DNA from 4 places in the Mesorhizobium sp. M1A.F.Ca.IN.020.04.1.1 genome. Region 1 is predicted to be linked to each of the others. Evidence: predicted binding sites of a transcription regulator. Region 1 holds the regulator's gene; each other region holds the start of a gene.
The links. Region 1 encodes PhoB, which activates phosphate uptake and scavenging genes when phosphate is short. Its sites were predicted from a motif close to TGTCATNNANCTGTCAT; they were not measured.
Positions count from the first base shown of each region.

Region 2: a site for PhoB is predicted at 2,076-2,092, ahead of EOA49_RS09555 (YdcH family protein). Genes of this name have one in related genera too.
Region 3: a site for PhoB is predicted at 1,720-1,736, ahead of ugpB (sn-glycerol-3-phosphate ABC transporter substrate-binding protein UgpB). Genes of this name have one in related genera too.
Region 4: a site for PhoB is predicted at 1,713-1,729, ahead of EOA49_RS23710 (esterase-like activity of phytase family protein). Genes of this name have one in related genera too.

Region 1 is NZ_RZSN01000005.1:39,016-42,663, forward strand. Features, by position in the region: gene xylF (D-xylose ABC transporter substrate-binding protein) at 1-18, opposite strand, end outside; gene EOA49_RS02560 (ROK family transcriptional regulator) at 366-1,601, shown strand; gene phoB (phosphate regulon transcriptional regulator PhoB) at 1,918-2,607, opposite strand; gene phoU (phosphate signaling complex protein PhoU) at 2,627-3,331, opposite strand; gene pstB (phosphate ABC transporter ATP-binding protein PstB) at 3,352-3,648, opposite strand, start outside.
Region 2 is NZ_RZSN01000031.1:32,338-35,985, forward strand. Features, by position in the region: gene EOA49_RS09540 (transporter substrate-binding domain-containing protein) at 1-735, opposite strand, end outside; gene EOA49_RS09545 (IclR family transcriptional regulator) at 898-1,698, shown strand; gene EOA49_RS09550 (DUF465 domain-containing protein) at 1,723-1,926, opposite strand; gene EOA49_RS09555 (YdcH family protein) at 2,162-2,341, shown strand; gene ispG (flavodoxin-dependent (E)-4-hydroxy-3-methylbut-2-enyl-diphosphate synthase) at 2,597-3,648, shown strand, end outside.
Region 3 is NZ_RZSN01000003.1:30,630-34,277, reverse strand. Features, by position in the region: gene ugpA (sn-glycerol-3-phosphate ABC transporter permease UgpA) at 1-276, opposite strand, end outside; gene ugpB (sn-glycerol-3-phosphate ABC transporter substrate-binding protein UgpB) at 347-1,657, opposite strand; gene EOA49_RS01695 (EAL domain-containing protein) at 1,985-3,648, shown strand, end outside.
Region 4 is NZ_RZSN01000142.1:6,547-10,194, forward strand. Features, by position in the region: gene EOA49_RS23700 (Gfo/Idh/MocA family oxidoreductase) at 1-322, opposite strand, end outside; gene EOA49_RS23705 (LacI family DNA-binding transcriptional regulator) at 520-1,545, shown strand; gene EOA49_RS23710 (esterase-like activity of phytase family protein) at 1,789-3,270, shown strand; gene EOA49_RS23715 (hypothetical protein) at 3,334-3,615, opposite strand.

The DNA.
Region 1 (3,648 bases):
GGCTGCGAATCTCTTCATGATATCCTCCCTGCGCCCCTCGCGGCGCGACCCAGACTGGCCCGAAGGCGATGAGGCTTTTTTTCGAGCCTCGAAAAAATACTGATCCAACGCTAAAGCGCTGTCAACTGCAATTCTGACGGTTTTTGAGGTGGTCACGTACTTTTTTCGAGACCCGCAATAAATAATGACAGTGCCGACCGCTTCTGCCACTATCGCGGAACAGTTCGGGAGGAGGCGCAGCCCGGTCCACCGAAACTTGTAAGACCAGGACGGTTCGGGTGCCGGCGTGCGGGACTGAACCGATCTGGCGCGTCGCCGAGTCCTGTGCATGATCGAGAGGCCGCGCTGACTGGGAGGAGACAAAAATGTCGGTCGGAATCCGCCACGACGATCTGCGCCGGCGCAACCGCGCCATGGTGCTCTCGGCCGTGCGCCGGGCCGGCCAGCCGTCGCGCACGGAAATCGCCGCGACCACCGGGCTCAGCCATTCGACCATTTCGGCGATCTCTTCCGACCTGATCCAGGAAGGCGTCTTGGCCGAGAGCAAGCCGAGCGAGACCGCGTCTCTGAAGCGCGGCCGGCCACAGGTGGGCCTCGCGCTCAAGCCTGAGGCGGCGGCGGTGGTGACGGTGGTGCTGTCGCTCAATTTCCTCTCGGTCGCCGTTATCGATTATGCGGGCCAGGTCATCGCCGAGGAGCAGCGCCGCCTCGATACCCTCACCATGCCGCGCAACGAGCTGATCGGCGAATGCTTGGCGATCGTGCGGCGCCGGTTGGACGACCCGGACCTCGACGTCGGCAGCGTCGCCCGCATCGCCATGGGCATCCAGGGCATCACCGATTCCCATGCCCGCGCCATGCTATGGTCGCCGATCACGCCGCTGACCGACATTCCCTTCGCCGACATCCTGGAAAAGGAATTCGGCATTCCGGCCACCATGGAAAACGACTGCAACATGATGGCGGTGGCGCTGCAGTGGCGCGATCCCGACCGCTATCGCGACAATTTCATCGCCATCCTGCTCTCGCACGGCATCGGCATGGGCCTGGTGCTGAAGGGCGAGCTGTTCACCGGCACGCATTCTTCCGGCGGCGAGTTCGGCCACATGATCCATCGCCCGGGCGGCGCGCTTTGCCGTTGCGGACGCCGCGGCTGCGTCGAGGCCTATGCCGGCAACTACGCCATCTGGCGCAGCGCCATGAAGATGAGCGAGGACGCCGAGCCGGTCGATGTCGGCGACGCCGACATGCGGGCGCTCGCCGCCAAGGCGCGCGAGACGGATGGCCCGGAGCGCGAGGCCTATCGCCGGGCCGGCGAGGCGCTGGGCTTCGGCCTTGGCAGCCTGTTCGCGCTGATCGACCCGGCGCCGGTCGCCATGGTCGGCGTCAGCGCCGCCGCCTTTGACCTGATCGAGCCGGCGCTGCGCGAGGCGATCGGCCAGACCGCCGGAGGCCAGCATTCAAACTCGATCTCCTTCGATACCGAGCCGAACGAATTGCCGCTGATCCGCGAAGGCTGCGCCGTGCGCGCGCTGACCTTCGTCGACCAGGAGATTTTCGCCCCGGGCGTGCAGGCAAGAGCGGGCAAGAACGTGGCCTGAGCAGCTTCGATAGCGATCGTTGTCTTCTGTGCGTCCTGCAGACGCCGGAGATTAGCGAAGGCCCCGCAGCTTCGTCATTCCAGGGCGGAGCAGGAGCGAAGCTCCGTCGCGGAGACCCTGGAATCCATGCCATTACCTCAATCGTCGGATGAGCGGAGCAGAATTTCTGCACCGCCGCGGCGCGTCGAAGTCGCGTGGATCGTCGGGTCTGCGCCGCGTCGCGACGCTTCGTGCTCCGCCCGTGGACGGCGAAGCACCAGCGTCTCGATAACCCGCCAGCGCAGATAGAACCCGTCAGACCTTCGATGCCCTGGATCTAATCTTCCCTGATCGCGTAGCCCGCCCCACGGATGGTACGTATGACGTCCGGCATCCGGCCGTTGTTGACCGCCTTGCGCAGGCGTCCGACATGCACGTCCACGGTGCGCTCGTCGATATAGATCGTCTCGCCCCAGACATTGTCGAGCAGCTGGCTGCGCGAGAACACCCGGCCGGGATGCCGCATCATGAATTCAAGCAGCCTGAACTCGGTCGGGCCGAGCCGGATCTCGCTCTTCTTGCGGTAGACGCGATGCGATTCGCGGTCGAGGACGATGTCGCCGACCTTGAGCACGCTGGACAGCACCTCGGGCTTGGCGCGGCGCAGCAGCGCCTTGACCCTGGCCATGAATTCCGGCGTCGAGAACGGCTTGACCAGATAGTCGTCGGCGCCGGTCGCGAGGCCGCGCACCCGGTCGCTTTCCTCGCCGCGCGCGGTCAGCATGATGATCGGCAGGCGTTCGGTCTCGGGCCGCATCCTGAGGCGCCGGCAAAGCTCGATGCCGGACACCGCCGGCACCATCCAGTCGAGCACCAGAAGGTCGGGCACATTCTCCTGCAGGCGGATCTCGGCCTCGTCGCCGCGGGTCACCACCTCGACCTGATAGCCCTCGGATTCGAGGTTGTAGCGGAGCAGCACCCCCAGCGGTTCCTCGTCCTCCACCACCATGATGCGTGGCGCGATCATATAGCAGGCACCTTCGCTGTCAGGCCGCCGGCGCCGACATCGTCGTCTCGTCCTGCTTAGGACGATTCGCGGGCAATTGCGTGCCGGTCAGCACATAGTAGGCGTTCTCGGCGATGTTGGTGACGTGGTCGCCGATGCGCTCCAGATTCTTGGCGCAGAACAACAGATGCGTGCAAGCCGTGATGTTGCGCGGATCCTCCATCATGTAGGTCAGGAGCTCGCGGAAGACGGCGGTGTATTTGACGTCGATGCGCTCGTCGTCGTTGCGGAGCTTGGCGAGCGCCGTGGCGTCGCCGGCCGCGTATTCCTCGATCACGCCCTGCACCTGGATCAGCACCAGCTGCGCCATCGAATCGATGGAGTGCGAAAGGTCGCGCGGCGCGGCGCTGACGCCGACCGAGCCGACGCGCTTAGCGATGTTCTTGGCAAGGTCGCCAATGCGCTCGAGATCGCCGGCCATGCGGATGGCGCCAACGACGCTGCGCAGGTCGTCGGCCATCGGCTGGCGTTTGGCAATCAGCGTGACGGCGCGATCGTCGAGCTCGCGTTGGCGCGCGTCCATGATGGCATCGTCGGAGACCACGCGCTGCGCCAGCGCGTTGTCGGAATTCAGCAGAGCCTTGGTCGACGCGCCGACCATCGAGCCGGCAAGATCGCCCATGTCGCGGATAAGCTGGCTGATCTGCCTCAGATCCTCGTCGAAGGAAGCGACCGTATGGGCCATGGTTATGTCCTCGTATGAACTCAGCCGAAGCGGCCGGTGATGTAGTCCTGCGTGCGCTTCTCGCGGGGCGAGGTGAAGATCTTCTCGGTCCGGTCGAATTCGATCAGCTCGCCGAGATACATGAACGCCGTCTGCCGCGAGACGCGCGCTGCCTGCTGCATGTTGTGGGTGACGATCACGATCGTGTAGTCGGCCTGCAGCTCGTCGATCAGCTCCTCGATCTTGGCGGTCGAGAGCGGATCGAGCGCCGATGCCGGCTCGTCGAGCAGGATGACCTCCGGCTTCACCGCCACGGTGCGGGCGATGCAGAGCCGCTG
Region 2 (3,648 bases), on a different contig from region 1:
GGCGATGGTGAAGGTCTGGTTGACGTAGGTCAGCCAGTCGAGGTCGCCCTGCCTGATGGCCGCGCCGTAAAGCATCGAATACCAGCTCTTGCCGGCGTCGAAGTATTTGTCCGGGTTGCGCGAGGCGAGCCAGCGCACGGTGGAGAGGTCGACCGCGGCGGCGTCGACACGCTTGGATTCCAGCGCCTGCAGCACGTTGGCCTGGGTGTCGATCTGCATGACCTGCGCCTGGGGCAGGGCAAAGTGCACCGAGTTTTCGGCATCGACATTCTGCAGGATCGAGATGCGCGTGGCGGAGCCGTTCGCCAGCAGCTTGTCGAAAGTCTTGTTCTCGGACCCCGGCAGCGTCAGCAGCGCGACGCCTTCGACATAGTAGGGGCGCGAGAAGTGGATCAGCTGCGAGCGCTGCCCCGTCATGGTCATGAACTGGATGGTGATATCGACCTTATTGGTGGTCACGTTCGGAATGCGCTGCGCCGGATCCTGCATGACGAATTCGACCTTCGTCGGGTCATCGAAAAGGCCCTTGGCGAGGATGCGCCCCATGGTGATGTCCATGCCGACCAGCTCGCCGGCATCGTTCTCGAAATGCCACGGCGCGTTGGTGCTGCCGGTGCCGACGATCAGCTTGCCGCGATCGAGCGCGGTCCGCAGCACGCTATCGGACGCGGCTTGCGCGGCGGCCTTCTCGGCGCTGACCGCGGTGAGCGCGCCGGCGGTGGCAAGTCCGGCCATTCCCAATTTCAGAAAATCACGTCTTCCGGATGTGTCGTTCACGGCGACCTCCTTTGGTGTGTGTTCCCCATGAATACACGCGTCAGCAATCGATATACGATTGTCTCTTACAAGAGACGTATGTATCCTGTACAAGACAGATACTAACACCGGGAATCGACAATGCAAGATGGCGAAGCGCTGACCGAGTGGCAGGCCGCAGGTTCGGACGAGGAGAGGCCCGCGAACTCTCGCGAGAAGGGTCTCAACCGCGCGCTGCACATTCTGGAGTTCCTGCATGCCACGCAGCGCGCGATCGGCATCGGCGAGCTGGCCAAGGGGCTCAACGCCCCCCGCTCGACGACTTACACGCTCGTTCGCGAGCTGGTCGGTGCCGGTCTCCTGGAGATGGCCGGCGACGGCAACCGCGTCTATTTCGGCAAGAAGCTTTACCTCTACGGAATGGCCTATATGCGCGGCAACGACCTCCTCAGGCGCGGACGGCAGGAGGTCGACACGCTGTCGCGCGAGACCGGCGAGACCTCGGAGCTGTGCATGCTGCAGAGCGGCCGCTACACGATCGTCCATTCGAGCCCGGGCACCAGGCCGTTCCGCATCAGCTCGGCCACCGGCCTGCAGATCCCGCTGCCTTGGACCGCGTCGGGCCGGCTGCTGCTCGCCGGCCTGGAACGCAGCCGGATCGAGGCGATGATCTCCCAGGACGACCTCGTGCTGCCGGATGGCCGCAAGATCGAGCTCGACGACTTCATCGACGACATCGCAAAAGCCCGCGTCACCGGCTATTGCGTGACGTCGGGCCTTGTCGACGCCTATACCAAATGCTTGGCGGCGCCGGTCTTTTCAGCGCCCGGGAAGATCGAGGCGACGATGTGCCTGGTGGTTCCGATCGACACGTCGGAAGATCGGACAGGCGAGCTGGTCGCGCTGCTGCGTGACCGCGCCGCGCGGCTTTCGATCCCCTAGCCGTCGAGCGAAGGAAGCTGCCGGTCAGGCGATGATGTCGGGGATGATGCGGTCTTCCAGCGCCATCAGCCGGTCCTTCAGCATCAGCTTCTTCTTCTTCATGCGCTGGATCTGCAGCGGGTCGCAACCCACGGCGATCATCGCATTGATGGCGGCGTCGAAATCGGCGTGTTCCTGTTTGAGCCGGGAATATTCGAGGCGTATCTCAGCCTGTTCCTGTTCGGACATTATCTACCGTCTGCGTATGCGTCGCCCAGGGATGGGCCTTTGGGCGGGGCCGGTGGGGTTTGTGACCGGCGCGCCGCTGATATCACATTTCACATTGTCGTGGAATGCTACCACGCGGCATTCGACATCGAGATTGGTTGGTGGCAAACTGTCATCGTGCCGTCACAGTTGCGACCTGCGGTGGACGTGCCTGAGACGGCTGCAATCGAGGAATCCATGAAAGGGAGAACCAATCATGTCTCTTGCATCCCATCTTGATGAGCTGCAGCGGAAGCACGGCGACATCGAGCGCGAGCTTATCGACGCGATGAATCATCCTTCGGTAGACGACCTCGAGATCGCCACTCTGAAGCGGCGCAAGCTGGCAATCAAGGACGAGATTGAAAAGCTGAAGGCGAAACCGACGGCACACTGAAACTCCTCTAGGCAGCATAAACCGCACCCGTCGGGTGCAACCCAACCGGTGGCAAGAATGCCGCCGGTACGGTGAGTTTACGCCTGAATTTCCCGAGTCTTCCCGGAATGCAACCGCAGCCCGATGTGGGCTGCTGAACCGCGCGGCCGCCAACCAAGCGCAGCCGATTTGCGGACCGTGGCTGTCACCGGCCATTGACAAGCCATCTTTGCTCCGCCACCTCATGCCCGGAACTTCCAGATGAAGGCGGCCGGCATGACCGGATATTTTTCTTCTCCTTTCCCGCGGCGCGCATCGGTCGGCGTCGATGTCGGCGGCGTGATGGTCGGCGGCGGCGCGCCGGTCGTCGTGCAGTCGATGACCAACACCGATACCGCCGACATCGATCAAACCGTTGCCCAGGTGGCGGCGCTGCATCGCGCCGGCTCGGAGATCGTGCGCATCACTGTCGACCGCGACGAGAGCGCCGCTGCCGTGCCGCGCATCCGTGATCGGCTGGCCCGGCTCGGCGTCAACGTGCCGCTGGTCGGCGACTTCCACTATATCGGTCACAAGCTGCTCGCCGATCACCCGGCCTGCGCCGAGGCGCTGGCGAAATACCGCATCAACCCCGGCAATGTCGGCTTCAAGGAAAAGAAGGACCGCCAGTTCGCCGCGATCGTCGAGATGGCGATCAGATACGACAAGCCGGTGCGCATCGGCGTCAACTGGGGCTCGCTCGACCAGGAGCTCTTGACCCGGCTGATGGATGACAACCAGGGCCGGGGCTCGCCGCTCACCGCCCAGGAAGTCACCCGCGAGGCGATCGTGCAGTCGGCGATCCTGTCGGCGGAGATGGCGGAAGAGATTGGGCTCGGCCGCGACAAGATCATCCTGTCGGCCAAGGTCAGCGGCGTGCAGGATCTGATCGCCGTCTATACCGAGCTTGCGACCCGCTCCAACCATGCGCTGCATCTCGGGCTGACCGAGGCCGGCATGGGCACCAAGGGCATCGTCGCTTCCTCGGCTGCCATGGGTATCCTCCTGCAGCAGGGCATCGGCGACACGATCCGCATCTCGCTGACGCCGGAGCCGAACGGCGACCGCACGCGCGAGGTGCAGGTGTCGCAGGAACTTTTGCAGACGATGGGCTTCCGGCAGTTCGTGCCGATCGTCGCGGCCTGCCCCGGCTGCGGCCGCACGACCTCCACCGTCTTCCAGGAGCTGGCCCAAAGCATCCAGGCCGACATCCGCAAGAACATGCCGGTGTGGCGTGAGAAATATCCGGGTGTTGAGAACCTCAAGGTCGCGGTGATGGGCTGCATCGT
Region 3 (3,648 bases), on a different contig from region 1:
AAGCAGCAACGCCACTGCCATCGCCACGATTGCGGTCGCAAGCGAAAATACCACCGTTACCTTGATCGAGTTGAGATAGGCCGGATCGGCAAGCACTTTGCGGAAATTGGCAAACCAGACGAACTTGCTCTTTAGCCCGAATGGATCCTGCCTGAGCATGGACTGGTAGAGCGCCTGCCCGGCCGGCCAATAGAAGAAAACCAGTGTTATGGCGAGTTGCGGCGCCACAAGCAGGTAAGGCAGGACTTTGTTGGGGAAAACGACGCGCGGGGTCAGCTTGGTTTCCTCGTCAAGCAAGGATCGCCCGCGCCGATCCGCGCGGGCGACGTTTCATCCTCGGCCAGGTTTAGTTGCCCAACGCGTCCTTGATCGCCGCGTTGCCGCGCGAGACGGCATTGTCGAGCGCCTGCTGGGCCGTTTCCTGGCCGGCCAGCATCTTCTCGAACTCCTCGTTCTGGATATCGCGCACCTGAGGCAGGTTGGGCAGGCGCACACCCTTCGAATTTTCGGTCGGCGCCTTGCCGGTCATCTGCAGGATCGGTGTCTCGCGGCCCGGGTTCTTGTCGTAGAAGCCGGACTTCTTGGTCGCCTCATAGGCTGCCAGCGTCACCGGCAGGTAGCCCGACTTCTGGTGCAGATATTCCTGCACCTCGGTCTTGGAGAGATAGGCGAAGAAGGCCGCGACGCCCTTGTACTCCGCATCGGATTTGCCGCTGAAAACCCAGAGGCTTGCGCCGCCGGGGGTCGTGTTCTGCGGCGCACCCTTGGCATCGCTGTCATACGGCAGTTGGCCGATGCCGTAGTTCATACCCGACTTGACGATATCGCCGAGCCCGCCCGACGACTCGGTAAAAATGCCGCATTCTCCGGCGAGGAAGATCTGCTTGGCTTCGGAGGTTCGCCCGCCATATTTGAAAGTGCCATCCTTGGCGAGGTCAGCCAGCGCCTGAAAGTGGTTGACGAAAATCGGCGCATTGATCTTGAGCTCGACGTCGCCGCCGGCCAGTCCGTTCTGCTGGGTCGCCCAGGAAACATTATTCCAGGCGGCAAAATTTTCCAGATGGATCCAGGTCAGCCAGGTCGAGGTGTAGCCGCAAGGGGCCGCGCCGCTCGCCTTGATCTTCTTCGCCGCTTCCCAGACCTCGTTCCAGGTCTTAGGCGGGTTGTTCACGTCGAGGCCGGCCTTCTGAAAGATGTCCTTGTTGTAGTAGAGGATCGGCGAGGAGGAATTGTAAGGGAAAGACAACATGGTGCCGTCCGGCTTCGAATAGTAGCCGACAATGCCGGGCAGATACTGGCTCTTATCGAACGTCATCCCCGCGCCCGTCAAAACTTCGGCCACGGGTTTGATCGCGCTCTCGGCCGCCATCATGACGCCGGTGCCGACATCGAACACCTGGATGATGTCCGGCGCCTGGCCGGCGCGGAACGCGGCGATGCCTGCATTCAGCGTCTCGGGATAGGTGCCCTTGAAGACCGGAACGATCTGGTAGTCGCTTTGGCTGGCGTTGAAGTCCTTCGAGATCTTGTCGACGACTTCCGCATTGGCGCCCGTCATCGCATGCCACCAGCTGATCTGCGTGACAGCGAAAGCGGACGTGGTGGAAAGCAGGGTCAAGGTAGCGGCAACACCTGCCGCGAAGCCGAAGAGCTTCATGTTTTCATCTCCCGTTGTGATTGGCGAAAGGGGGGCTTCCGCAGAACCAGTATGTGTTGCGCATGACAATCGGACAACGGTTTTGTTATGCGTCGATGAACATCATCTGATCCTAAATTAACGTGCATCGGTCACGGCCGGGCAGATTGCTTGCCGGCTTAGGATTTGAGCGACTCCAACCATCGTATTGCGACAGCCGGCCCAACCTTATCCGTCCTTTACAACCTGAGGCACACGCGTCGGTTGCAGGTCCACTAATCGATTCTTCAGCCGTCGGGCCTTAAGCAATCTTAACTTGATTGATGCGGGAAGATCAGGTGGGGCCAAATGTTGACCGTCTATAATTGCATCGTGCACGAGCACGATCTGAGGTTGGTCGCACTTGCGGCGCTCATCTGCGGAATTTCCTCTTTCTCGGCGGTCAATCTTCTTCACCATGTCGAGCAATCGACCAGTCGAAATCGCTACGCATGGCTGTTGATTGCAGCCACGGCGACCGGATTCGGTATCTGGGCGACGCATTTCGTCGCCATGATCGCCTTCACGCCGGGAATACCCAACGCCTATAACGCGGAGCTTTCCGCGCTTTCGCTGGCCGCCTCCGTAGTTCTGACAGCGGCCGGAATGTGGATCGCCACCATCCGCGGCGGCATTGATCACTATCTTGTCGGCGGCGCCGTGCTCGGCGTCGGCATCGCCGTGATGCACTATACCGGCATGGCGGCGTTCGAGGTCCAGGGCAGGATCGTCTGGAACGAGCTGCTCGTCGCTCTTTCGCTGGCGGCGGGCGTCACGCTTGCCGCGCTTTCGCTGCTCGTCGTGCTTTGCCGCCCGTCGACGCTTACGACGATCGCTGCCGCCGTCTTGCTCACACTGGCCATCTGCACACTGCATTTTATCGCCATGGCGGCGGTCTCGATCTATCCGGACTCCTCGATAGAGATCTCAAAATTCACCATCGCGCCGATGTCGCAAGCCTTTGCCGCTGCGGCGGCAAGCCTGGTCATTCTGGTGCTCTCGGCCGCGGCGCTCCGCATCGACCTGCGGTTCCGCCGGCATCAGGCGGAAGCGCAGCGCATGCACGGCCTGGCCAACGCGGCGGTCGAGGGGCTGATCGTTTGCGACGGCAGCCGCATCGTCAGCGCCAACGACAGCATCGCGGCGCTGAGCGGCATCGCGCCCGGCACGCTGAACGTGATGACGCTCAGCGACCTCTTCGGCGAACGCGTTGCCTCAGCCATCGCCGGCGGCAGCGGTCAGGCGCAGGAAGCCGAGCTGCGCAGCCAGGACGGCACCCGCATTCCGGTCGAGCTGATCGCCCGCAGCATCGACTATTGCGGCAAGCCTCACGACGTCGTCGCCGTCCGCGACATGCGCGAGCGCAAGAAGGCCGAGCAGGAGATCCTTCGCCTGGCGCATTTCGATCCGCTAACCGGGCTTGCCAATCGCCGCAGCTTCACCAGCCGGCTCGAGGCCGAGATCGCCACGGCGAGCGGCAAGGACGGGCAGCTCGCGCTGATGCTTCTCGATCTCGACCGCTTCAAGGAGGTCAACGACCTCTTCGGTCATGCGGCCGGCGATGCAGTGCTGCAGAGGGTGGCGCAATGCGGTTCGGGCGTGCTCCGCCATGGGCAGATGCTCGCCCGCCTCGGCGGCGACGAGTTCGCCATCATCGCGCCGAACCTTCCCGACCCGCAGGCCGCAGGCCGCATCGCCGAGGCGGTGCTTTCCAAGCTGCGCCAAGAGAGCCAACTGTCGCCCGGCGGCGAGCTGGTGTCGGCCAGCATCGGCATTGCTCTTTTCCCGCTGGACGCCGACGAGCAGGCGGCGCTGGTAAGCCATGCCGACACCGCGCTCTACCGCGCCAAGGCCGAGGGCAAGGACACTTATCGCTATTTCGAGGCTTCGATGGGTGCCGAGACGCGCGACAGGCGCGCCATGGAGCACGATCTGCGCCAGGCGGTTGCGCGCGGCGAGTTCCGGCTGGTCTA
Region 4 (3,648 bases), on a different contig from region 1:
TGGCGCGCGCATTTTCTGGGCTGTCGGCAAGCGGCTTTTCGGTGAGCAGATGGCAGTTATGGGCAAAGGCCGAAAGCGCGACTTGGCGCCGCGCAGCAGGAACCACGACATCGAACACGGCATCGGGCCGGGTCTGATCGAGAACGGCATCGAGGCTGGTGCCGATGACGGCATTGGGGAGCTCGTACTCGCGCGCCCTCGCCTGCGCCCGCTCGGCATCGAGATCGACAAGGCCGGCAATGGCAAGCCCGTCGATCTGCCTCGCGGCATCGAGCCACTGCCTGCTCATGGCTCCGCACCCGACCAGGACGACCTTCATCATCCAGCGCTCCTCCTCCGCTCGGCCCCTCCAGGCCGAGTGTCACGGCATTTCCGGCTTCACCGTAAACGTTTTTCCGTAAACGTTTACGAGAACACGCCCGATGGCGTAGAATGTCAATCACCTGCTCGCGAAAATCGACATCCACTGCTTGGCCTGAAGGACGGCCGGTGCTAGCGAAGTCAGGGGGAGAACCTGCCTTGGCGTCCAGCATCCACGATCTCGCGCGTCACCTGAACATTTCGATCGGCACCGTGTCGCGCGCGCTGAACGGCCGCGCCGACGTCAATGCGGAGACGCGCCAGCGCGTGCTCGAGGCGGCCAGGAAGCTGAACTATTCGCCCAACCAGTCGGGCCGCAGCCTGCGCCAGGGCGCCACCCGCTCGATCGCCTTCATGCTGCAACCGCATCCCGGCGACCAGCAATATGGCGAGCCGTTCTTCATTCCGTTCCTGACCGGCCTGCAGGCGCGGCTCGCCGAGCATGAGTTGGATCTGATGGTCGTCATGGGCGAGCCCGGCCAGTATCAGCAGGAGCGGCTGCGCCGCGTGGTTGAGACGCGCCGGGCCGACGCGGTCGTGTTGGCCAATACACGGCGGGAAGACGATCGGATCGACTATCTGAGCAAGGCCGGCTTTCCCTTCGCCACGCTTGGCCGAAGTCAATCCGGCGGCGACACCTATCCTTCGCTCGATATCGATTTCGAGAGGGCGGGTGATGAAGCCGTCGACCGGCTGGTTGCGCGCGGCCACCGCCGCATAGCTGCCATCCGCCCTTCGCTTGATCTCAACTTCGGCTACCTGTTCCTCGACGGCTACCGCAAGGCTCTGAAGCGGCATGGCATCGAGGTCGACCCCGGCCTGATCGCCGACGGCTTCATCAACGAGACCGGCGGCTACCAGGTGACGCCGCGTGTGATGCTCTCCAAGGACCGGCCGACAGCCATCATCTTCAACAATGACGCGATGGCGCTCGGCGGCTGCAAGGCACTGGCCGAGATGGGCATCAGGCCCGGCCACGACATCGCGGTGATCGTCATCGTCGACACGCCGCTCTGCCGCTACTTCTCGCCGACGCTGACCGCCTTCCGTCCGGCGCTGGAGCCGATGGGCCGGCGGCTGGCCGAGATGCTGCTGGCGTCACTCCCGGCCCATGCCGGTCCGGAGGGGCCACGCACGATCCGCGAAGTCTGGCCGCTGGAGCTCGTCGCGCGCGAGAGCGATTGAGCACCTCTCCTTCTCCCCTTGCGGGAGAAGGTGTCGCCGAAGGCGACGGATGAGGGGTGCTCCAGAGAAAGCCAACGTCTCGCTCCGCTGGAACACCCCTCATCCGTCTCGACGCTGCGCGCCGATCCACCTTCTCCCACATGGGGAGAAGGAAGGAGCCCCACTCCTGTCACGCAAGTATCATGTTCGCGTCCTAGACCCGATGTGACACCATTCCGGCTCTGCTCGTCACATGGCGACATCATGAAGCACCTCAACCGAACCGTCGCGCTTGGCGCGGCAATCGCCCTGTTCACCGTGCTGAGCCCTGCGCTCGCCGAGGGTGTTGGCTATGTCAACAAGGGGCTGGTCGGCGTTGGCCGCATCCCCGCCAGCCAGAAGGACAAGTTCGGCGAGACCTTTGGTTCGGGCTCCGGCATGGCGATCGACGCCAAGAGCTGGGCGCGTGACGGCGCCGGCTACAAAGGCTCGCTCTGGCTGCTGCCGGACCGCGGCTACAACGTCGCCGGCACCACCGACTACCGGCCCCGCTTGAACACCATTGCAATCGAGCTGACCCCGACCGCTCCGGGTGCTGCGCCCGCCGCCGGCCAGGAACAGTCGGGCGTCAAGGCAACGCTCGTCGACACGATGCTCCTGACCGACGACAACGGCGCCGACGCCACCGGCCTCGATCCGCTCAACGGCGTGCGCCCCGCTGCCGGCGACATGCCGATCCTGCCGCAGGCCGACAACGGCAAGCTTTCGCTCGACGACGAGGCGGTCGTGCGCCTGCCCGACGGCATCATGTTCATTTCCGACGAATATGGCCCCAACATCTATCGCTTTTCGGCCGACGGCAGCCTGATGTCGGCGACGCAGCCGCCGGCGGCCCTGGTGCCGATGCGCCATGGCAAGCCGAACTTCGCTTCCGACAATCCTGGCCCGGGTGCCGCCGAGCCGGATCCCAAGGATCCCGAGACTGGCCGCCAGAACAATCAAGGCCTCGAAGGCATGTCGATGACGCCGGACGGCAAGTTCCTGATCGCCGTGCTGCAGTCGGCGCCGCGCCAGGATGGCGGCGATTCCGGCTCGACCCGCCGGAACACCCGCGCGCTGGTCTATGACGCCTCCGACCTCGCCCACCTCAAGCTGGCGCACGAATATGTCGTACCGCTGCCGGTGTTCAAGGACGCCAAGGGCAAGGCCAAGGTGGCCGCGCAGAGCGAGATCGTGGCGCTGTCCGACAAGAGCTTTTTGATGCTGGCACGCGACAGCGGCAACGGCCAGGGGCTGAAGGAGGCCGAGTCGGTCTACCGCAAGATCCAGATCGTCGACCTTTCCGCCGCCACCGATATCGCCAACGGCCCGTTCGACGCCGCCGACAAGCCGGTTGCGCCGAAAGGCGTGCTCGATCCGTCGGTGACGCCGGCCAAGCTCACCTCGTTCATCGACATCAACGACAAGGGCGAACTCGGCCGTTTCGGCTTGCACAACGGCGCGCCGAACGACAGGAACAACCTCTCGGAGAAGTGGGAGGCGATGTCGCTGGTGAGCGTGCTGGACCCGAAGCTGCCCGACGACTATTTCCTGTTCGTCGCCAACGACAACGACTTTCTCACCCAGGACGGCTTCCAGGTCGGTGCCCCGTACAAGGCCGAGGATGGCGCCGATGTCGACACCACCTTCCTGGTCTATCAGGTTACCCTGCCCGGCCTGTCGGGGAACAGTCTCGCCGCAAACTAGTTGCGATTACCTGGTTTACGCCGGACAGGCTGTTCGAGCGGCTCGTGGAAAAATAGCGGATTCTTACTCCCGCATCGCTTTCAGTTTTTCGGCCGCCGAGGCGGCAAGGTCGGCATAGCGCTCTTCCAGCCGCTCTGCGGCCTTGATGACGGGAAAGTCAGGGCCGAACTTCTCCAGCGCCAGGCGCAGCTTTTCCGCGAAGTCCGCCTGTTGCTCCAGTGCCGAAAACAGGGTCTTGACCTGCGCCTCGCTGATATCGGGGTTGGCGAGCATCTTCGGCACATCCCGGCCCATCTGTTCGCCGGTGGCGGTCTGCTCCTTCAGGATTCCGATCCAATCGGTCAATGCCGAACTCCTTTTCCGGCAGCATGCGCGGGG